Regions from separate parts of the Rhizobium sp. OAE497 genome, predicted to be linked through region 2. Evidence: predicted binding sites of a transcription regulator. Region 2 holds the regulator's gene; each other region holds the start of a gene.
The links. Region 2 encodes PhoB, which activates phosphate uptake and scavenging genes when phosphate is short. Its sites were predicted from a motif close to TGTCATNNANCTGTCAT; they were not measured.
Positions count from the first base shown of each region.

Region 1 (5,160 bases), 2.2 Mb from region 2:
GCGGGCCATGGCAAGCGTCACGCCATAGACTGTCGCCTGCATCTTCAGATCGGTGAACAGCCGCCACAACCGCCAGAAGCCGGCGCGCGAGCCATATTCGTAGATCGATTCCATGTTGAGATTGCGCTGGCCGGGCCACGCGGCAGCGCCGACGATCTCCGAAAGCAGGTTCTCCGAGGCCGGGTCGCCATCGAGGATCGAGCTCTCGCCGCCCTCTTCGTAATTGATGACGAATTGCACGGCGACATGGGCGCCGCCGGGCCATTTCGGATCGGGTGTGCTGCGGCCGTAGCCGACGAGATCGCGCGGATATGTATCGAATGCCATCAAATCACCTTCTCGAAGACAGGCGAAACGGTAGCACCCGGAGAGCGAAAGTCGAGCCGGAAATGTGCAAGAGACTTTCATGGAAATCGCGAAAGTCTCTCACGAAATCGCTCAGCTGAGGCCGATCGCCCTGAGGATCGCGACGCTGACGACGCCCGATGCCACCGCCGCCAGCATCGGCAGCCGAAGCGCCGCGAGCGCCGTCACCGCGCAGGCGATGGTCTCGGCAATGCCGGTCGCAAAGGCGGTCGGCGCCACCACCGCCATCAGAACCGCCGGCGGAATGGATTCGATCGCCTTGCGCCTGCTGCCTTCGAGCGAGACATGGCGAATGAGGATGAGACCGCTGACCCGCGTCAGGATGGTCGCCGCCGCCATCGCCAGGATCGCGAGCAGTGTGGAAAGATCGAGCGTCATGGCGTTACCTCGATGCGGCGCTTGCCGCTGAAGAGAGCGGTGACCAAACCGGCGAGAGCACCCGCAGCGATATACCAGACACCGGGAATGAAATGCTGGGTGAGCACGGCGGCCGCGCCGCTGGCGAGCAGCACCGCACCCGTCTCCGGCCCCTTCCAGAAGCCCATGACCAGCACGATGAAGACGGCGGGAAAGGCAAAGTCGAGGCCGAGCGTCACGGGATCGCCAAGGAACGCACCAAGCGTGGCGCCTGCCAGTCCCGAGATCACCCAGGCGAGATAGAACGGCGTCGCGAGCCCGGCAAACCAGGCCGGCGTCAGCCGCGCCACACCGGCCCGGAACTCCGCCATCGCCCAGATCTCGTCGGCAAGGAGCAGCACGGAGAGATAGCGGGCGCGCGGCGGAAAGGCCTGCATCTTGGTGCCGATCGAGGCGCCCATCAGCACATGGCGGATATTAACGAGCAATGCCGCGAAGCCCAGCCCCGCCCAGGAGGCCGGATGCGTCCAGATATCCATCGCCACGAATTGCGATCCGCCGGCAAAGACCAGCGCGCTCATCAGCCCGGTCTCGACGGGCGAAAGCCCCTTGGTGGCGGCAACGGCGCCGAAGACCAGCCCGATCGGGATCACGGCGGCGATCAGCGGCGCGATCGCCCGCATGCCGCCGGAAAATTCCGCCCAGAATTCATTCTTGTTCACGTTCAAAAACTCCGCTTGCTGCGGAGGTCATAGAGCCGCGCCGAAGCGGCGTCTTGAACGAAAGTGATTATCGGGCGCGGTACTGGCCGGGCGTTATCCCGGTGCGCGCCTTGAAATGGCGGGTGAAATGCGCCTGATCGGCAAAGCCGCACTCGAGCGCGATCTCCGCCGGCTGCTCGCCCGCCTGCAGCTTGCGCCGCGCGATCCGCACGCGGATATCGGTCAGGAACGCATGCGGCGTGATGTGAAATTCCTTGCGGAAGGCGCGGATCAGATGCGCGCGGCTGAGCCCGGCAACGCCTGCCAGTTCCTCGAGCCCTATATCGGTCGCGTAGTTCTCCATCAGGTAGTCGCGGGCCTGGCGCACCGCCGACCGCTCCTTGGTATCGACGGGCACGATGATCGAACTGCCATGCTGGCGGAACATCGCGTCGAGCACCTGGAACATCGCCTGGCTGCTCTCCAGCGCCCCGCTGCCGATTTCGAGAATCTCATGCGCCTGCTGAAAGGCGGCGGCGAGCTTCGGGTCGTGCAGGATCTGCTTGCCGAAGGCGGGCGTACCCTGAAAGCTCTTGCCGGTCACATCTTCGAGGACTTCCCGGAACAGCGCCATGTCAGGATAGATCATCCGGTAGCGGTATCCGCCCTCGGTCGGCGCCCCGTCATGCGTCTCGCCGGGATTGATCAGATAGAGGTCGCCGGGGCCGGATGCCTCGCGCGTGCCGCGGATCGTGGCGATCTGGCTGCCGCTCTCGATGGCGCCGATACTGAACGTATCATGCGCATGCGGCGCGAATTCGTGGGTCAGGAAGGTTGCGCTCAGGCATTCCATGCCGCCGAAACGGCGGTCGCGCCAGAAGCGCGTCGTCTCCGCGCCGGCAAGCGGCATGACATCGGTTGCCTGTTCCTGCGAGATATTCTGCATCGCGCGGATATAGCACCAATCCGCGCCGGCTTCTTGAACAAAAGTGATCAAGCGATCTTGCGGGCGCTGACCTTGCCCATCGGGTGCAGCGAGTGCACGCGGAACGGCCCGCCCATCCCCTCTTCCATCATCAGCGCGATGTTGGAAATCTGGATCGGCTCGTTCAGCACAGGCTCGAAGATCGACCGCAGCGCCTGCTCGATGCGGGGCATGTCGACGCAATTGACGGGACCGGTGACCGGCATGTGGAACCGGAATTCGTCCATCACGTAAGGGTTGCCCCAGCGGTGCAGATTGGCGAATTGCGCCGCCGAGAGACCATCGGGATCGCTGCGTTCGATATCGGCTTCCGACAGAGGCGCGCGAAAGCGATCGAAATGCTGGACGATCGACGACGCCAGATAGCGGACGTTCTCGCAGGGCAGCGTCGGCACCAGGCTGTAATAATTGCCGAGCCGGGCCACTTCGATACGCGGCACACTGAAAGGCTGGATCGTGCCGGAGAACCGCATCAGCTCCCGCAAGAGTTGTGCTTCCGAAACATCCGCGGAAAGGTGGAACGGTGCCTTCAGCACGCCATGAAATCCATAGCGGCGCGGCACGGCCGTGTGGAAGGCGATCTCGTGAATGCCAAGCCCGCGAACGGCCGGCGGCTCCAGCATCTCGCCCGAAAAGACGTTACGGCCAAGCCAATTGGCCGCCACATGGCTGAGCGGATCGCTCGGCGAAGGCGTGAAGCAAATGGCATAACGCATGCGATTTCCTCCATCTGAGAGTGCAGTGCACGGCCGAATCCGGCACCGTCGATGCGCTAGCAGATAGGTGATTTGCATGACAGAATAACGAAATAAGCTCTGGACTAATTCACGTTTAGCGTGAAGCGGCCGTGATATGGCTGGAAAGCGCGAAACTATCCGGCAGGTCAAACCCTGCGGGCTGACCGGCGATATCGCGAATGACGGCCTCCGCCAGCCTGTGCGCCAGCCCGAAACTCACCTTGAAACCACCCGTCAGCGCATGGAGCCGGGGATGATCGGGATGGCACCCTACCATCGGATCGCGGTCGATCGCCTTCGGCCGCAACCCTGCCCAGCGTTCGACGACGGGCGCATCGGCCAACGCCGGCGCCATTTCGCGCGCCGCCGCAATCAACGGGTCCAGCTGGTCATCGGTACCATAGGGATCGGCGAAGCTGTTCTCGCTGGTGCTGCCGATCGCGACATGGCCGCCTTCATGCGCCACGATATAGAGACCGTCGCGGAAGATCACTGGAAAGGCCGGATCGATATCGGCTTTCAGCAGCGCCGCCTGCCCCTTCACCGGCTGTCCCAGTGGTTGCGGCAGACTGGGATTGAAGCGCTGCAGGATCGGGAAGGATGCATGCCCGGCCGCGATGATGCAGTGGCCGACGCTCATTCGGGTGCCGTCGATCTCGGCAGTACCTGCCTCCGCGTCCAACGAGCCAAGCGCCGCCATCTCGGCAATCCGCACATGCCGCGCCTGATCGAGAAATGCCTTGAGCGCCGCGACCAGCGCTCGCGGCGCAACACGCGCCGCCAGCGTGTCATGCACGAAGCCGCTGCCGCCTGCAGCCGGATCGATCCAGCCGCTGACGGCGGGCTGATCGGAAACGTGCCAGTGAAACGCGCGGCCCTGCTGGTTCCAGTTGACCTCGGCATCGGCCGAATGCCGGAGCGCGATCGTCTTCAGATGCGGCTTCGGCAGCGGAATGATCCGGCCGGAGCGGCGGTAGCCTGCGGAAAGGCCGGTGGCGGCTTCCAGTGCCGCGATCTCGGTTTCGAGGCTGAGCAGCGCGTCGAACTGGAACTGCTTCTTGGCATTCCACTTGTCCGGCATATGCGGCATCAGCGCGCCCAGCAGGCCGCCGCTGGCGCCCCCGCCGATCCGTCCGGCATCGATCAGCAGCGTATCGATGCCCAGCCGCTCGGCATATACAGCCGCCCACAGGCCCATGATGCCGCCGCCGACGATCAGAAGATCGGCGGATTGACCGGAGAGAAGAGCCGGACTATCGGCTTGTGGCATGACAGATATCGATCCCGATCAGATTGGCAGCAACAGCCAGCCGCTCGAATGGCGAGACGGCGATATGCCCTATTCGCAGGCCTTTGGCGATCATTTTTATTGCCAGACCGACGGCCGCCTCGAATGCGGCCACGTCTTCCTTTCCGGCAACGGCCTACCGGAGCGCTGGGCGGAAAAGCAGAGCTTCCAGATCGGCGAGCTCGGCTTCGGCACCGGCCTGAACTTCGCCGAGACTTGGCGCCAGTGGAAGCTTCACCGCAGGGATGGCCAGCACCTGCACTTCATCTCCTTCGAGCTCTATCCGATGCAGCGCGACGAGATTGCCCGCGCCCTCTCGCACTGGCCGGAGATCGACGCCGAGCGCGACGGCCTGATCGCCGCCTGGCCCGATAGCCCGCAAGGCATCGTCAGTCTCGATCTCGATCCGCAGACCCGCCTCAGCGTCGTCTGTGGTGCGGCGCTCGACGGCGTCAGGGCCGCCGAGCCGCGCTTCGATGCCTGGTATCTCGATGGCTTCGCCCCGTCGCGCAACGGCGACATGTGGTCGGAAGAGCTGATGCGTCTCGTCTGCGACAAGACCGTTCCCGGCGGCAGCTTCGCCACCTATGCGGCCGCCGGCTTCGTCCGGCGCAATCTCGTTGCGGCAGGCTTTGCCGTCGAGCGGCGCAAGGGCTTTGCGGGAAAGCGCGAAATGCTCTGCGGCACCAAGCCTGGCGCTTAAGCAAAGTTTATTTTCAGACCATT
Region 1 covers NZ_JBEPOA010000001.1:2,699,253-2,704,412, forward strand. The annotation lists gene puuE (allantoinase PuuE) at 1-327, opposite strand, end outside; gene ABIE40_RS13845 (AzlD family protein) at 439-744, opposite strand; gene ABIE40_RS13850 (AzlC family ABC transporter permease) at 741-1,406, opposite strand; gene ABIE40_RS13855 (AraC family transcriptional regulator) at 1,513-2,370, opposite strand; gene ABIE40_RS13860 (DUF1045 domain-containing protein) at 2,418-3,125, opposite strand; gene ABIE40_RS13865 (NAD(P)/FAD-dependent oxidoreductase) at 3,241-4,416, opposite strand; gene mnmC2 (tRNA (5-methylaminomethyl-2-thiouridine)(34)-methyltransferase MnmC2) at 4,415-5,137, shown strand.
Region 1: the regulator PhoB is predicted to act here: its motif matches at 3,202-3,218, upstream of ABIE40_RS13860 (DUF1045 domain-containing protein).

Region 2 (5,160 bases):
CCTTCGCGGTGTCGCCAATCGTCTCGGCGCGGCCGAGCTGCATCTCGGTGCCCGAGAGGAACAGTGTCTCGCCGCCGAGCTGGCGCATGCCGACATCGAAGGAGACGCGGGTACGTGTGGACGGCTTTTCGAAGATCATCGCCAGCATCTTGCCGGCGAGCGGCTTGTCGCCGGCGCCGGCCTTGAAAGCCTGCTTGCGCGAGATCGCATCATTCATGATGACGCGCAGATCGGCGGAGCTGACCGCCGAGAGATCGAGGAAGTGTTTGGGGGAAGCCATGTCGTCCTTACCTGTTTGCCTCGTAAGGCATCTATCCGTTCAAGCCGTCTTCTTGGCCTTGGCTGCGCGAATGCTCTCGGCGGCCTGCTCGATGCGTGCGAGGCCTTCGCGGGCTTCTTCCGCAGTCACCACCAGAGGCGGCAGGAGACGGATGACGTTATCGCCCGCCGGGACACCCAGCAGATGCGCGCCGCGGATCGCAGCCAGGAGTTCGCTCGAGGGAACGGCGGCCTTGATGCCGAGCAGCAGGCCTTCGCCGCGGATATCCTCGATCACGTCAGGATAGCGATCCTTCAGCGACGCCAGCCCCTGGCGGAAGACCAGCGACACGTCGCGGACGTGCTGCAGGAAGCCATCGGCGAGCACGATATCGAGAACGGCACTGCCGACGGCCATGGCGAGCGGATTGCCGCCATAGGTCGAGCCGTGCGTGCCGGCCTTCATGCCGGAGGCCGCCTCAGCCGTCGCAAGGCAGGCGCCGAGCGGGAAACCGCCGCCGATGCCCTTGGCAACAGCCATGATGTCGGGGCTCACACCGGACCATTCATAGGCGAAGAACTTGCCGGTACGGCCAACGCCGGTCTGCACTTCGTCGAGGATCAGCAGCAGGCCATGCTCATCGCAGAGCTGGCGCAGCGCCTTCATGAACTCGACGGTCGCCGGGCGGATACCGCCCTCGCCCTGTACCGGCTCGATGAGAATGCCAGCCGTCGCATCGGTGATCGCCGCGCGGACGGCTTCAACATCGCCGAAAGGCACCTGATCAAAACCAGGGGTCTTAGGACCGAAGCCTTCGAGATACTTTTCCTGGCCGCCGGCGGCGATCGTCGCCAGCGTACGGCCATGGAAGGCGCCTTCGAAGGTGATGATATGGAAGCGCTCCGGATGGCCCTTCGAATACTGGTAGCGGCGCGCGGTCTTGATCGCGCATTCCAGGGCTTCCGCACCCGAATTGGTGAAGAACACCTTGTCGGCGAAAGTCGCTTCCGTCAGCCTCGTTGCGAGCTTTTCCTGGCCTGGGATCTCGTAGATGTTGGAGAGGTGCCAGACCTTCTCGGCCTGCGCCTTCAGGGCATCGACAACATGAGGATGGCTGTGGCCGACAGCGGTCACGGCAACGCCGGCGCCAAAATCCAGATATCGCTCGCCGGACTCGGTAATCAGCCAGACGCCCTCACCTCGCTCGAACCGCAGAGGGGCACGAGAATAGGTATCATATAGCGGCGCGGCTTCAGCCATGGCGCGGTCTCCTGTCAGCGTTATGGGCAACCGGACTCCGGCTAAAAAACCAGGTCCGAAAAATTAAAAATGCCGCCTCTCGGCGGCGCTGTGCACTATTTACTTTTCGCACTGCAATGTCAACAAAACTACGGCTTTCGTGGCTTCTGGGTGACGCTCAAGCGATGTCGCGTTTCATCAACAGCTAATGTTGCAGAAATGACTCTGTGGGGAAGCAAGTTGGGGAAAACTTGAAATTCGATTCATCCGGATTCCCGCGACTCTTGTCACGGAGTCAGCCTCACACTAGGTTAAAACTCAATTACTAGACTGCATGCGGCGGAACTAGTCACCAAAATTAGTCAAGCGTTTCTTGTGTCGGATTCATCCGGGGCAAACGGTGAAGGATTCTGCCTTCACAACGCTTAAACGGCGGAGACACAGGGCATGAACTGGACAGACGAGCGGGTCGAGAAACTCAAGAAACTGTGGTCCGAAGGGTTGAGCGCTAGCCAGATCGCGGCGCAACTTGGAGGCGTGAGCCGGAATGCCGTTATCGGCAAGGTTCACCGTCTGGCACTGCCGGGCCGTGCCAAGGCCGGCGGCAATGCGACGGCGGCACGGGCTCCGAAGCGCACGACTTCGGCACCGCGCGCTCCGAACTACGCATCGCGCATGACGACCCGCACCGTTGCCCGCCCGCAGGGCGCAACGATGCTGAAGGAAGAGATCGAAATCGACGTCATGGAGGAGATGGAATATCGTCCCGCTTCCAACGTTGTCGTGCCGATCTCGCGCCGTCTCGGCCTGACGGAACTGACCGAGCGTACCTGCAAGTGGCCGGTCGGCGATCCGCTGAAGGACGATTTCCATTTCTGCGGCTGCGAAAGCCCGGATTCTTCGCCCTACTGCACCTATCACCAGCGCCTGGCTTACCAGCCGGTCAATGATCGCCGCAGGGCCGCACGCCCGGGCAAACTGAGCCGGGTAAAGACAAACGAAAAACGGGCCTTTCGGCCCGTTTTTTTGTATCTGCATATCAGGAGGCCGTAGCCTCCTTGATCACTCAGGCTTCCATGGAATAACCGGCACCGCGGACGGTGCGGATGACATCCTGCATGTTCGAGAAGTTGAGCGCCTTGCGCAGGCGGCCGACATGGACGTCGACGGTACGCTCGTCGACATAGATGTCGTGACCCCAGACGCCGTCGAGCAGTTGCGAGCGCGAGAAGACGCGGCCCGGCGACGACATCAGAAACTCCAGGAGGCGGAACTCGGTCGGTCCGAGACGGACTTCGCGGGTCTTGCGGTGAACGCGGTGCGTTTCGCGGTCGAGTTCGATATCGCCGCACTTCAGCACGGTCGAGAGAACTTCCGGCTTGGCGCGCCGCAGCATCGCCTTGACGCGGGCAACGAGCTCGGGCGTCGAGAACGGCTTGACGACATAGTCGTCGGCGCCGGTCGACAGGCCACGGACGCGCTCGCTCTCTTCGCCGCGCGCCGTCAGCATGATGATCGGCAGACGCTCGGTTTCCGGGCGCATGCGCAGCCGGCGGCAGAGCTCGATGCCTGATACGCCAGGCAGCATCCAATCGAGGATAAGAAGGTCCGGCGTGCGCTCCTGGAGGCGGATTTCCGCCTCGTCGCCGCGCAGGATGGTATCGACTTCGAAACCTTCGGCTTCGAGATTGTAGCGAAGAAGCACGCTCAGTGCTTCTTCGTCTTCAACGACTGCAACTCTCGGGATCATTCTATTCTGTCTCCTGAGGCCCGGTCCGGATGATTATTCCGTTACCGCGCCGACGGTGTTGGCGGTGTCGTCCTTCGGACGCTCGCCTTCCGGCTGAGCGCCGGTCGCCATGTAGTAGATGGTTTCAGCAATGTTGGTGGCGTGGTCGCCGATGCGCTCGATGTTCTTGGCGCAGAAGAGCAGATGCGTGCAGCTGGTGATGTTGCGCGGATCTTCCATCATGTAGGTGAGGAGCTCGCGGAACAGCGACGTGTACATCGCGTCGATTTCCTCGTCGCGCTCGCGGATCGACTTCGCCTTGTCGGCAGCACGCGTCGTGTAGACGTCGAGCACTTCCTTCAGCTGGACGAGAGCGAGCTCGGAGAGATGCTCCAGGCCACGGGCGAGCTTGCGCGGAACGCCGGTGCTCTGCACGGCGATGACGCGCTTTGCGGTGTTCTTGCCGAGGTCGCCGACGCGCTCGAGGTCGGCGGCGATGCGGATCGAACCCATGATCTCGCGCAGGTCCGACGCCATCGGCTGGCGGCGGGCGATGGTGACGATCGCCTTGTCGTTGATCTCGCGCTCGGCGTGATCGAGGATCACGTCGTCGGAGATGACCTTCTGCGCCAGTGCCGCGTCGCCGTTGACGAGGGCGCGGACAGCGTCGGAAACCATCTGCTCGGCCAGGCCGCCCATTTCGGAAATGCGGCGCGAGAGGAACTTCAGGTCTTCGTCATACGCAGAAAAAATATGTGTCGATGCCATGGGGAAAGTCCTTGAGTGTCTATCGGGGGTCGTGACGCCAAAGATCAGCCGAAGCGGCCCATGATGTAATCCTGGGTGCGCGGATCGTCCGGATTGGTGAACATCTTGTCGGTGTCGTTCTCCTCGACGAGATTGCCGAGATGGAACATGGCCGTGCGCTGCGAAACGCGAGCGGCCTGCTGCATGGAGTGCGTGACGATGACGATCGTGTAGGCTTCGCGCAGCTCGTGGATCAGTTCCTCGACCTTTGCGGTGGCGATCGGGTCGAGTGCCGAGCACGGCTCGTCCATCAGGATGACTTCGGGCGAGACGGCAACGGCGCGGGCGATGCAAAGGCGCTGCTGCTGACCGCCGGAGAGGCCTGTGCCGGATTCATGAACGCGGTCCTTGACCTCGTTCCACAGGCCGGCGCGTTGCAGGCTGGTCTCTACGATCTGGTCCATGTCGGCCTTGGTCTTGGCAAGACCATGGATGCGCGGGCCGTAGGCAACGTTCTCATAGATCGACTTCGGGAACGGGTTCGGCTTCTGGAACACCATTCCGACGCGGGCGCGCAGTTCGACGACGTCGATATCCGGATCGTAGATATCGTCGCCATCGAGCGTGATCTTGCCGGTGACGCGGCAATTGTCGATCGTGTCGTTCATGCGGTTCAGGCTGCGTAGGAAGGTGGACTTGCCGCAGCCGGACGGGCCGATGAGCGCCGTGACGGTGTTTTCGCGGATGTTCAGCTTGACGTCGAAGAGGGCGCGCTTTTCGCCGTAATAGACGGAAACGTCCTGGCCGATCATCTTGTAGGGAATGCTGTTCATCTTCTGGTCCAGAGCCTTTTCAACTGCTGCTTCTGTCAACATGTTCATTGGGTTTTACTCCGTTTACCAGCGGCGCTCAAAGCGACGGCGCAAGAGGATGGCTCCGAGGTTCATGACGATCAGGAACAAGAGGAGGACGATGATGGCACCCGACGTACGTTCCACGAAGGCGCGTTCGGCTTCGTTGGCCCACATGTAGACCTGGACGGGGAGCGCGGTGGACGGGTCGAGAGGCGTGGCCGGTGCATTGGCGACGAAGGCGACCATGCCGATCAGCAAGAGCGGCGCGGTTTCGCCGAGCGCGTGCGCCAGGCCGATGATGGTGCCGGTCAGGATGCCCGGCATGGCGAGCG
Region 2 covers NZ_JBEPOA010000001.1:455,802-460,961, reverse strand. The annotation lists gene argF (ornithine carbamoyltransferase) at 1-280, opposite strand, end outside; gene ABIE40_RS02320 (aspartate aminotransferase family protein) at 320-1,519, opposite strand; partial or broken gene ABIE40_RS02315 (GcrA family cell cycle regulator) at 1,946-2,464, shown strand; gene phoB (phosphate regulon transcriptional regulator PhoB) at 2,565-3,248, opposite strand; gene phoU (phosphate signaling complex protein PhoU) at 3,282-3,995, opposite strand; gene pstB (phosphate ABC transporter ATP-binding protein PstB) at 4,040-4,855, opposite strand; gene pstA (phosphate ABC transporter permease PstA) at 4,871-5,160, opposite strand, start outside.

Region 3 (5,160 bases), 190 kb from region 2:
GCGCCAGCTTCACGGCGCGGCCGCGCTCGGAAGAGATGGTCGAGACGCGGTCGACAGCCTGCGCGAAGGTCGTGCAATCGACGCGCATTTCCTTGTCGTTGCCGGTCGGGATGACACGCTGATAATCGGGGAACGTGCCATCGATCAGCTTCGAGGTCATGACGATCGAGCCGATGCTCAGGCGGATCTTGGCGTCGGAAACCTCGACGGTGACCATCGCCTCGGGATTGTCGACCAGCTTCTGCAACTCGCCAACGGTCTTGCGCGGAATGATGATGCCCGGCATGCCCTCGGAGCCGGACGGCGCCTTGACGTCGGCACGGGCGAGACGGTGACCGTCGGTCGCAACGGCGCGCAGCTTCAGGTCGCCTTCGCTTTCGATCGTGTGGAAGAAGATGCCGTTCAGGTAATAGCGGGTCTCTTCGGTCGAGATCGCAAACTGGGTGCGATCGATCAGCATCTTGAGATCCGTTGCCTTCAGCTTGAAGGAATGCGTGAAGGTGCCGGCGGTCAGATCCGGGAAGTCGGATTGCGGCAGGCACTGCAGCGAGAATTTCGAGCGGCCGGACTGCACGGTCATCGAGCCGCCATCCGTCGATGTCGCAAGCAGAACTTCCGAGCCGTCGGGCAGCTTGCGGACGATGTCGTAAAGAAGATGGGCCGGAACGGTGGTCGCGCCTGCCTGTTCGACATTGGCGGGCGTCGCTTCCGTGACTTCGAGATCGAGGTCGGTCGCCTTCATGTCGAGGTTCTGGCCATCGGCACGCAGCAGGATGTTGGACAGGATCGGGATCGTGTTCCGGCGTTCGACGACGCGGTGAACGTGGTTCAGCGACTTCAGGAGATTGGAACGCTCAATAGTAATACGCATGGGATGCTACCGCTTTCGACCGTGACTGTCCGGGCGCGCAGGCGCGCCAGAAAATGCCTTTCCGGCTCCATGGCCGGAGGAGTGGACGGGCAAAATGGCAGAACTTTGCCGGGCATTGCAAGGGGTGCAAGGCTTTGCGCGGCTGCAAAGGTGGTTTTACACGATGATGCTCACAGAAATCCGAACCCTTGCCGCGAACGAAGCCTGCGCGCATAAAGGGCCGACGCCAGAGAGGGCCTTTGAAATTGAGCAATGAAGAGACGGCGGGCGAGGGCGGTAAACACCGCACCTACCGCCTGCATAATGTCAGCATACCTGCGCGCCCGCTCGAGGCCGCGCTCTATCTGGTCGCGACGCCGATCGGCAATCTCGGCGATATCACGCTTCGCGCGCTCGAAACGCTTGCCGGTGCCGATGTGCTCGCCTGCGAGGATACGCGCGTCACTCGCGTGCTGCTCGACCGCTACGGCATTCAGAACCGCCCTTTCGCCTATCACGAACATAATGCCGACGAGGCCGGGCCGCGCCTGCTGCAGGCACTGGAGGCCGGAAAGTCCGTCGCACTCGTTTCCGATGCCGGAACGCCGCTGGTTTCCGATCCCGGTTACCGCCTGGCGCAGACGACGATCGACAGCGGATACCGCGTCATCCCAATACCCGGCGCCTCGGCGCCGCTCGCCGCACTCGTCGGTTCAGGTCTTCCGAACGATGCCTTCCTCTTTGCCGGGTTTCTTCCCGTCAAGGACAAGGCGCGGCGCGACCGGCTCGGTGAATTCGCGGCGACCCCCGCCACGCTACTCCTCTTTGAGTCTCCCCACCGCATCGGCGCGACGCTTTCTGCGGCCGCCGACGTCCTTGGCGGCGATCGCATGGCCTCCGTCTGCCGCGAGCTGACGAAGACCTACGAGGAGTTTCGCCGCGGCACGCTTGCAGATCTCGCCGCCTATTATGCCGAGAACGATAATGTGAAAGGCGAGATCGTCCTTGTCGTCGCGCCGCCGGAGGAAAAACCGGCCGACGCCGCTGACGTCGATGCGATCCTTGCCGATCTCTCCGGCACCATGCCGACGGCAAAAGCGGCGGCCGAGGCGGCGCGGCTCACCGGTCTGCCGCGCAAGGAACTCTATCAGCGCCTCCTCGACATGAAGGGCGCCTGATGAGCGATAGCGGCACGAGCGTCAGCAGACAGAAGGCGCTCCGCCGCGGACATTTCTCCGAATATGTGGCGGCGCTCTACCTGCTGATGAAGGGCTACCGCATCGCCGCTTTCCGCTATCGCACCAAGCTTGGCGAGATCGATATCATCGCCCGCAAGGGCGATCTTGCCGTTTTCGTCGAGGTTAAAGCCCGGCGTGAAGAGCGGGTCGCGGTCGATGCCGTTTCTTATGCGGCTCAGAAACGCATCCGGGATGCGAGCGATCTCTGGCTTGCTCGCCAGACGAACAGCCACCTGCTATCACAACGCTACGACATCGTTGCAGTGCTTCCAGGCCGGTTGCCCCGGCATTTCCACAATGCCTTTTAGGCATATTGCATAGGCGTGCATTTGTAATTTTTCTGTCATACAAATGTAAAGGAGACGTCACGGAAGGCCTCTATTGGCTTCCTCACCCCAATAACTGGTGGAGAGGGTTTATCCATGTTCAAGACGTTTTCTCTGGCCGCCGCTGCGGTCGTATTGTCTTCGTCGGCGTCCTTTGCCGCAACCGAAATCACCTGGTGGCACGCCATGGGCGGCGAGCTCGGCCAGAAGCTCGAGCAGATCGTTCAGAAGTTCAACGACAGCCAGACCGAATATCACGTGACCCCGGTTTTCAAGGGCACCTATCCTGAGACCCTGACTGCCGCTATCGCCGCTTTCCGCGCAGGTCAGCAGCCGGCTATCGTTCAGGTCTTCGAAGTCGGCACCGGCACGATGATGGCCGCCAAGGGCGCCGTTTATCCGGTCTACAAGCTGATGGCCGATGAAGGCGAGCCGTGGGATCCGTCGAAGTTCATCGCTCCCGTCGTCGGCTACTACTCCGACCCGGAAGGCAACATCCTCTCCTTCCCGTTCAACTCCTCGACGCCGATCCTCTATTACAACAAGGACGTCTTCAAGAAGGCTGGCCTTGATCCGGAAGTCGCTCCGAAGACCTATGCCGAACTGGCAGAATTCTCGAAGAAGATCGTCGATTCCGGCGCTGCCAAGTGCGGCTTCACCATCACCTACGCTGCAACCTGGCTCGGCCTCGAAAACTTCTCGGCCATCCATGACCTGCCCTACGGCACGCTGCAAAATGGCTTCGGCGGCACCAAGGCTGAGCTCAGCTTCAACGGCCCGAACCAGGCTCGTCTCTGGACCGACCTGAAGAAGTGGCAGGATGCCGGTTACTTCCAGTACGGCGGCCCGGGCGGCGGCCCCGATGCAGCTCCGAAGTTCTACTCGCAGGAATGCGCCATCTATATGGGCTCCTCGGGTTCGCGCGCTGGCGTCATCAACAACGCCAAGGCCTTCCAGGTAGGTTTCTCGACGCTGCCTTACTACGACGACGTCACCAAGGATCCGAAGAACTCGATCATCGGCGGCGCGACGCTCTGGACGCTGAACGGCCAGAAGCCGGAAGTCTACAAGGGCGTTGCCAAGTTCTACACCTACCTCAGCCAGCCGGAAGTTCAGGCTGATTGGCACCAGTTCTCTGGCTACCTGCCGATCACCACTGCTGCTTACGACCTCGGCAAGTCGCAGGGTTACTACGAAAAGAACCCGGGCTCCGACGTTGGCCTGAAGCAGATCCTGCGCGGCACGCCGTCCGACAACTCCAAGGGCGTTCGTTTCGGCAACCTGACGCAGATCCGTGACGTCATCGACCAGCAGTTCGAAACCGTGCTCTCCGGCAAGCAGACCGCCCAGCAGGCGCTCGACGAAGCCGTCAAGGAAGGCAACGCCATCCTGCGCGAATTCGAAGAAGCAAACTCGAACTAAGCTTTCGAGGCTGAAGCCAAGCCCTCCCCGCTCCGGGGAGGGCCTTTCCATATCGGGGCGAGCCATGCAGACAAAGCGCACAATCTTCTCGAACCGCGTCCTGCCATATTTCCTTCTGGCGCCGCAGCTCGCAGTCACGTTGGTCTTCTTCATCTGGCCGGCTTTCCAGGCCTTTCGCCAGTCCTTCCTGCGCGAAGATCCCTTCGGCATGAAGACCACCTTCGTCTGGTTCGCCAACTACACGAAGCTGTTCGGCAGCAGCGATTACATGAACGCGCTCTGGGTGACGCTGATCTTCTCGGTCTCAGTCACCGTTCTGTCGATGGGCGTGTCGCTGCTCTTCGCCGTCTGCGTCAATCGTGTTCTGAAGAGCGGACGCATCTATACGACGCTGCTCGTCTGGCCCTACGCGGTGGCGCCTGCGGCCGCCGGTCTCCTCTGGTGGTTCATGTTCAACCCCAGCATCGGCATCCTGCCTTACATCCTTCGCCAGTTCGGCTATGACTGGAACCACCGCCTCGATGGCAATGACGCAATGATCCTCATCGTCATCGCCTCGGCCTGGAAGCAGATCTCCTACAATTTCCTGTTCTTCGTCGCCGGCCTGCAGTCTGTACCGCAGTCGGTGATCGAGGCCGCGTCGATCGATGGCGCCGGTCCGTTCAAGCGCTTCTGGACGGTGGTCTTCCCGCTGATTTCGCCGACGACCTTCTTCCTGGCCGTCATCAACGTCACCTACGCGCTATTCGACACCTTCCCGATCGTCGACTCCACGACCTCTGGCGGCCCGTCGCAATCGACGAACACGCTTGTTTACAAGGTCTATGCCGATGGCTTCGTTGGGCTGAACCTTGGCCCTTCGGCCGCGCAGTCCGTCGTGCTGATGCTGATCGTCGTCGTCCTCACCGTCGTCCAGTTCCGCTGGATCGAGAAAAAAGTACAGTATTGAGGCCCGAGCGATGATCGAGAACCGCCCCTTTCTGAACGTCCTCACGCACTTCATCCTGATCGTCGGCGTCGTCACGGTGGTCTTCCCCGTCTACCTCGCCTTCATCGCAGCCACCCATGGTCCGACCGACTTCATGAGTGGCCTCACGCCGCTGCTTCCGGGCGACCAGCTGGTTGCCAATTTCGACCAGCTGCTGAGCGCTGGCAATTCGGTGGCCGGTGCGCCGCCTTTCGCGCTGATGCTGGCAAACAGCCTGCTGATGGCCGTGCTGATCGCCGTCGGCAAGATCGCCATCTCGATCATCTCCGCTTTCGCGATCGTCTACTTCCGCTTCCCGCTGCGCATGGTCGCCTTCTGGATCATCTTCCTGACGCT
Region 3 covers NZ_JBEPOA010000001.1:267,068-272,227, forward strand. The annotation lists gene dnaN (DNA polymerase III subunit beta) at 1-871, opposite strand, end outside; gene ABIE40_RS01365 (hypothetical protein) at 966-1,127, shown strand; gene rsmI (16S rRNA (cytidine(1402)-2'-O)-methyltransferase) at 1,117-2,028, shown strand; gene ABIE40_RS01375 (YraN family protein) at 2,028-2,396, shown strand; gene ugpB (sn-glycerol-3-phosphate ABC transporter substrate-binding protein UgpB) at 2,511-3,836, shown strand; gene ugpA (sn-glycerol-3-phosphate ABC transporter permease UgpA) at 3,901-4,785, shown strand; gene ugpE (sn-glycerol-3-phosphate ABC transporter permease UgpE) at 4,796-5,160, shown strand, end outside.
Region 3: the regulator PhoB is predicted to act here: its motif matches at 2,419-2,435, upstream of ugpB (sn-glycerol-3-phosphate ABC transporter substrate-binding protein UgpB).

Region 4 (5,160 bases), 920 kb from region 2:
CTACGGATGGCATGGGCGTCGCCGTAGTAGAAGTTGACGTCTTCAAGGGTGAGCTTGTCGTTAGCCATCGGCGTCGCGGTCCTGCGGGTGTCTAATGTGGAGGAAGATTGCAGCATCATTTGCCACCTTTGCGGTTCAGAACGGCGCGGGAGCCCACGCTGAGCAGCAGCACGATTGCGGTCATGACGAAGGCGCCGGCCCAGGCGAGCACATGCCATTCGTCATAGGGGCTCATCGCATATTGGAAGATGACGACCGGGATGTTGGCCATCGGCTCGGACATGTCCGTGCTCCAATACTGGTTGTTGAGCGCGGTGAAGAGCAGCGGTGCCGTCTCGCCGGAGATGCGGGCGACAGCGAGCAGGATGCCGGTCAGAATACCGGCGGACGCTGCGCGATAGAGCACGGCGACGGTGACCTTCCAGCGCGGAATGCCGAGCGAGAGTGCAGCCTCGCGCATGACGTCTGGCACCAGCCGCAGCATCTCGTCGGTGGTACGCACGACCACCGGCAGGAAGATGAAGGCGAGCGCGATGCCGCCGGCATAGCCGGAAAAGTGGCCGGTCTGGCGCACGACGAGCTCGTAGACGAACAGGCCGATGATGATCGACGGCGCCGACAGCAGGATGTCGTTCATGAAGCGGATGATATCGCCGATCTTCTTGCCGCGGCTGAATTCGGCGAGATATGTGCCGGCCAGCACGCCGACCGGCGTACCGATGATGACGGCGAGAACCACCATCATCAGGCTGCCCATGAAGGCATTGGCAAGACCGCCGTCTTCGCCCGGCGGCGGGGTCATTTCGGTGATGAGCTTCGGGCTCAGCGCCGAGAGGCCGTTGATCAGCGTCGTCCAGAGGATCCAGATCAGGAAGATGAGGCCGAGGCCGGTGGCGGCGACGCAAAGCGTCAGCGCGATTGCGCTCTTGATCTGGCGGCTGCGGTAGAGGGAGGAGGAAACGCTCATGTTACTCGCCTCTCTGCTTTGCCATGCGCAACAGCATCAGCTTTGCGGCCGCAAGGACGATGAAGGTGACGACAAAGAGGATGAAGCCGAGGGCGATCAGCGACGACAGATAGATGTCGGTATCGGCTTCGGTGAATTCGTTGGCGATGGCGGCGGCAATCGAGTTGCCGGGCTCCATCAGCGAGATCGCGATGTTGTGCGTGTTGCCGAGCACGAAAGTGACGGCCATGGTTTCGCCGAGCGCACGGCCGAGGCCAAGAAAGATGCCGCCGACGACGGCGGTGCGGGTGTGCGGGATGACGATATCGCGCACCACTTCCCAGCGGGTCGAACCCAGCGCATAGGCCGATTCCTTCAGCTGCGCGGGAACGACGAGGAAGACGTCGCGCATGACCGAAGAAATATAGGGAATGATCATGATCGCCAGCACGATACCCGACGTCAGCATGCCGATACCCATCGGAGCGCCGGAGAACAGCAGACCGATGCCGGGGATCGGCCCCAGCCAGTCGATCAGCGCCGGCTGAACGTAATCGGACATGAAGGGGGCGAAGGTGAAGAGGCCCCACATGCCGTAGATGATCGAGGGAATGCCGGCGAGCAGCTCGATGGCGCCGCCGATCGGTCCGCGCAGCCAGCGCGGCGCGACTTCCGTGACGAAGACGGCAATGCCGAGGCTGATGGGAACGCCGATCAGCATCGCCAGCGCAGAAGTGACCAGCGTGCCGTAGATCGGTACCAGACCGGCAAAATGCTGGGCGACGGGATCCCATTCGGTGCCGGTGATGAAACCGAAGCCGAAGGTGCGGAAGGCCAGAAGCCCGCCCCATGCCATGGAGATTGCAGCGGCCAGAAGCGCTGCGAGGACGAACAGGCCGCAGCCCATCACGATCCAGAAGAAAATGCGGTCGCCGGTGGCGCCATCGCGGCGCTTCACCTCCGGCCCAACGGCCGGCAGCGATGCCAGTGCTTCGCTCATATCTATACTCGACTTGCTTTTGAGGGGGCTTCAAAGCAATCGGGGCAGAGAGAAACGCTCCCTGCCCCGGCATTCACGGAGGACTTAGCCCTTGAAGGACGCCGTCCAGTAGTCTTCGATCTGCTTGACCAGGCTGGCCGGCAGCGGAACGTAGTCGAGGGAAGAGGCTTCCTTCTGACCGTTCTCAAGCGCCCACTTGAAGAAGGCGAAGGCGGCCTTGGAGCGCTCGGCGTCCTTCGGCTGCTTGTACATGATCGCCCAGGTGGTCGCGGTGATCGGCCAGGCCTTTTCGCCCGGAGCGTTGGTCATGATCAGGTAGAAGTCCTGAGCCTTGCCCCATTCGGCGCTGGCAGCGGCAGCCGAGAAGCTGTCTGCATTCGGCTTCGGATACTGGCCGGCAGCGTTCTCGACGAGAACGTAGGGCAGCTTGTTCTGCAGGGCGTAGGCGTATTCGACGTAACCGATCGAATCCTTGACGCGGGTGACGTAAGCAGCGACGCCTTCGTTGCCCTTGCCGCCGATACCGACCGGCCAGTTGACGGCGGTGCCTTCACCGACCTTGGACTTCCAGTCCGGATTGACCTTGGAGAAGAAGTTCGTCCAGTTGAACGAGGTGCCCGAGCCGTCCGAACGGTGAACGACGGCGATCTGGCTGTCGGGCAGCTTGAGGCCCGGGTTCAGGTCGGCGATGGCCTTGTCGTTCCACTTGGTGACGTTGCCGAGGTAGATGTCGGCGAGAACCTTGCCCGAGAGCTTGAGTTCGCCCGACTTGATGCCCTTGACGTTGATGACGGGAACGATGCCGCCGACGACGACCGGGAACTGGCCGAAGCCACCGGCCGAAAGGTCTTCAGGCTTCATCGGAGCGTCGGACGCGCCGAAATCGACCGTAGCAGCCTTGATCTGGGCGATACCGCCGCCCGAGCCGATCGACTGGTAGTTCAGCTTGTCGCCGGTCTGCTTGTTGTAGTCCGCAGACCACTTGGACAGGACCGGATAGACGAAGGTCGAACCAGCGCCGGTAATGTCGGCGGCGGAAGCGGAGACTGCGAAAGCCGCAGCCAGGCCGGCGCCGAGGCAGGCCGAAAGAAGTTTCTTGGTGAGCATTATGGTCTCTTCCCTGAATGGAACGAACAATCGACGAGACCGGCGCCATGGAGGGGGTATCCATTGGCAAGGGCGCTGAAATTTCCCGTCGCAAAGGCGGGCTAGGCGCTGCACATTACAGTTTGATGACAGTCCTGCGACAGTTCGGAGTCAGTGCCTCAAGGCGGAACATGCGTGCAGAAGTGTTCATTCACTAAATCAAGGATTTAACTTGTAAGGCTCTGGAAAGATTACAAAATGTTAATGTCGAGCTGCGTTGGTTTGACGCAGCTCGACACCCAGGCTTACCGATTAAGCGACGCCGTAGCGGCTTGCCGGCTTGTTATGAGAGAGGTTCGGACCGAGTGCGTGGCGCGCGGTCGTGAAGGCTTCGTAGTCGGCGGGATCCGGGAGCGACGGAATGGTAACGACTTCGCCCTGGTCGAAACCGGCGAGTGCGGCATCGACGAGATCAGTGACCTCCATGACCATCGACGGCGGCAGCTGATCGATGGAATTGCCGGCGCGCTCGAAGATTTCGGTGCGGGTGAGGCCCGGCAGAACTGCCTGAACCTTGACGCCCTTCGGACCCGCTTCGGCATGGATCGACTGCGTGAGGTTGAGCACGAATGCCTTGGTGGCATTGTAGGTACCGTGGAACCGCTCAGCGAGGAAGGCCACGACCGAGGCGATGTTGATGATGCTACCCTTGCCGCGCTTGGCAAAAGTCTGGGCGGCAGCGACGCCGAGGCGGTTGACGGCAACGACGTTCACTTCGATCATCGTCTCGAGATAATCGATATCATCTTCGAGCATCGTGGTTTTCGAGCCGATGCCGGCATTGTTGACGAGAAGCGTGATCGCCTCGTCCTCCCGCAGCCGCTTCTCAACCTTGCGCACTTCGTCGCGATTGGTCAGGTCGGCCTGAAACACCTCTGCCTTGATGCCATGAGCAGCCGAAAGCTTGTCCGCCAGAGCCTTCAAGCGGGCGGCGTCGCGGGCCACCAGCAGCAGATCGTAGCCACGTTTTGCAAGGCGATCGGCATAGGTGGCGCCGATGCCGGCGGAGGCGCCGGTGATGAGAGCAGCACCAAGAGACGAGTGTGACATCGCTAAATCCTTTTCGATGCGTTGGTAATTAGTGGTATATGCCACTATATTGAGATCGATTGGATTTTGCGCAAGAGCGCACGGCAGAAAAATAATCAAAGGCGATTGACGATCGCCCACGATGCGGGGAGATGGGATCAGGAGATCGACGATGGATGAGAAAGTACCGGTTTACGAAAGCTGGGCCGTTTGCAGCAACAGCGCGCTTCGCCGCGCAACGCGACAGCTCGGGCAGCTCTACGAGGATGTGTTTGCGCCGAGCGGGCTGAGAGGCACGCAATTCAGCCTGATGACGCAGATCCACATGAACGGCAGGCCCTCGCTGAAATTCCTGGCCGACGGGCTCGTCATGGACCTTTCGGCACTCGGCCACACGCTGAAACCGCTGATCCGGGATGGGCTGGTGAAGCTTGAGCCGGATGCGAAGGACAAGCGCGTCAAGCGCGCCATGCTGACGCCAGCCGGCATCGCCAAATGGGAGGAAGGCAACCGCCTCTGGGCCGAAGCTCGCGACCGCTTCGAAAACGCCTTCGGCGCTGAAGCCGCGGCAGAGCTGCGCAACACGCTGAACCGCATTTCCTCAGCGGAATTTGCGGAGAGTTTCAGACGTTGAGGCGGCTCGCCGCTACAGCCGGATCACGTAATCCTTGCGAGTCGTTTCAATGACTTCCCAGGTTCCCTTGAAGCCGGGTCTGAGGATCATCCGGTCGCCGGCTTTGAGGTGAACGGCGGCGCCGCCGTCTTCGGTAACGATCGAGTGGCCGGAGAGGACGTTGAAATATTCCCATTCGTCGTAGGAAATGCGCCACTTGCCGGGTGTCGCTTCCCAGATGCCAGCGTAGAGGCCGCCCTCGGCTTCCTCGAAATTCCAGGTGCGGAACTGGGGATCGCCGGAGAGGATGCGGTCCGCATCGGGAGCGCCGGCCTCCGGTTCGACGGCGTCGATATCGAAAACGAACTGGTTCGGCATAGGGCCTCCTAGCGGGCGGATGTGAGGAGCTTCATGCCGAAGCCCATG
Region 4 covers NZ_JBEPOA010000001.1:1,375,934-1,381,093, reverse strand. The annotation lists gene pstB (phosphate ABC transporter ATP-binding protein PstB) at 1-116, opposite strand, end outside; gene pstA (phosphate ABC transporter permease PstA) at 116-967, opposite strand; gene pstC (phosphate ABC transporter permease subunit PstC) at 969-1,946, opposite strand; gene pstS (phosphate ABC transporter substrate-binding protein PstS) at 2,031-3,053, opposite strand; gene ABIE40_RS07050 (SDR family NAD(P)-dependent oxidoreductase) at 3,345-4,142, opposite strand; gene ABIE40_RS07045 (MarR family winged helix-turn-helix transcriptional regulator) at 4,294-4,755, shown strand; gene ABIE40_RS07040 (cupin domain-containing protein) at 4,768-5,112, opposite strand; gene ABIE40_RS07035 (LysE family transporter) at 5,121-5,160, opposite strand, start outside.
Region 4: the regulator PhoB is predicted to act here: its motif matches at 3,168-3,184, upstream of pstS (phosphate ABC transporter substrate-binding protein PstS).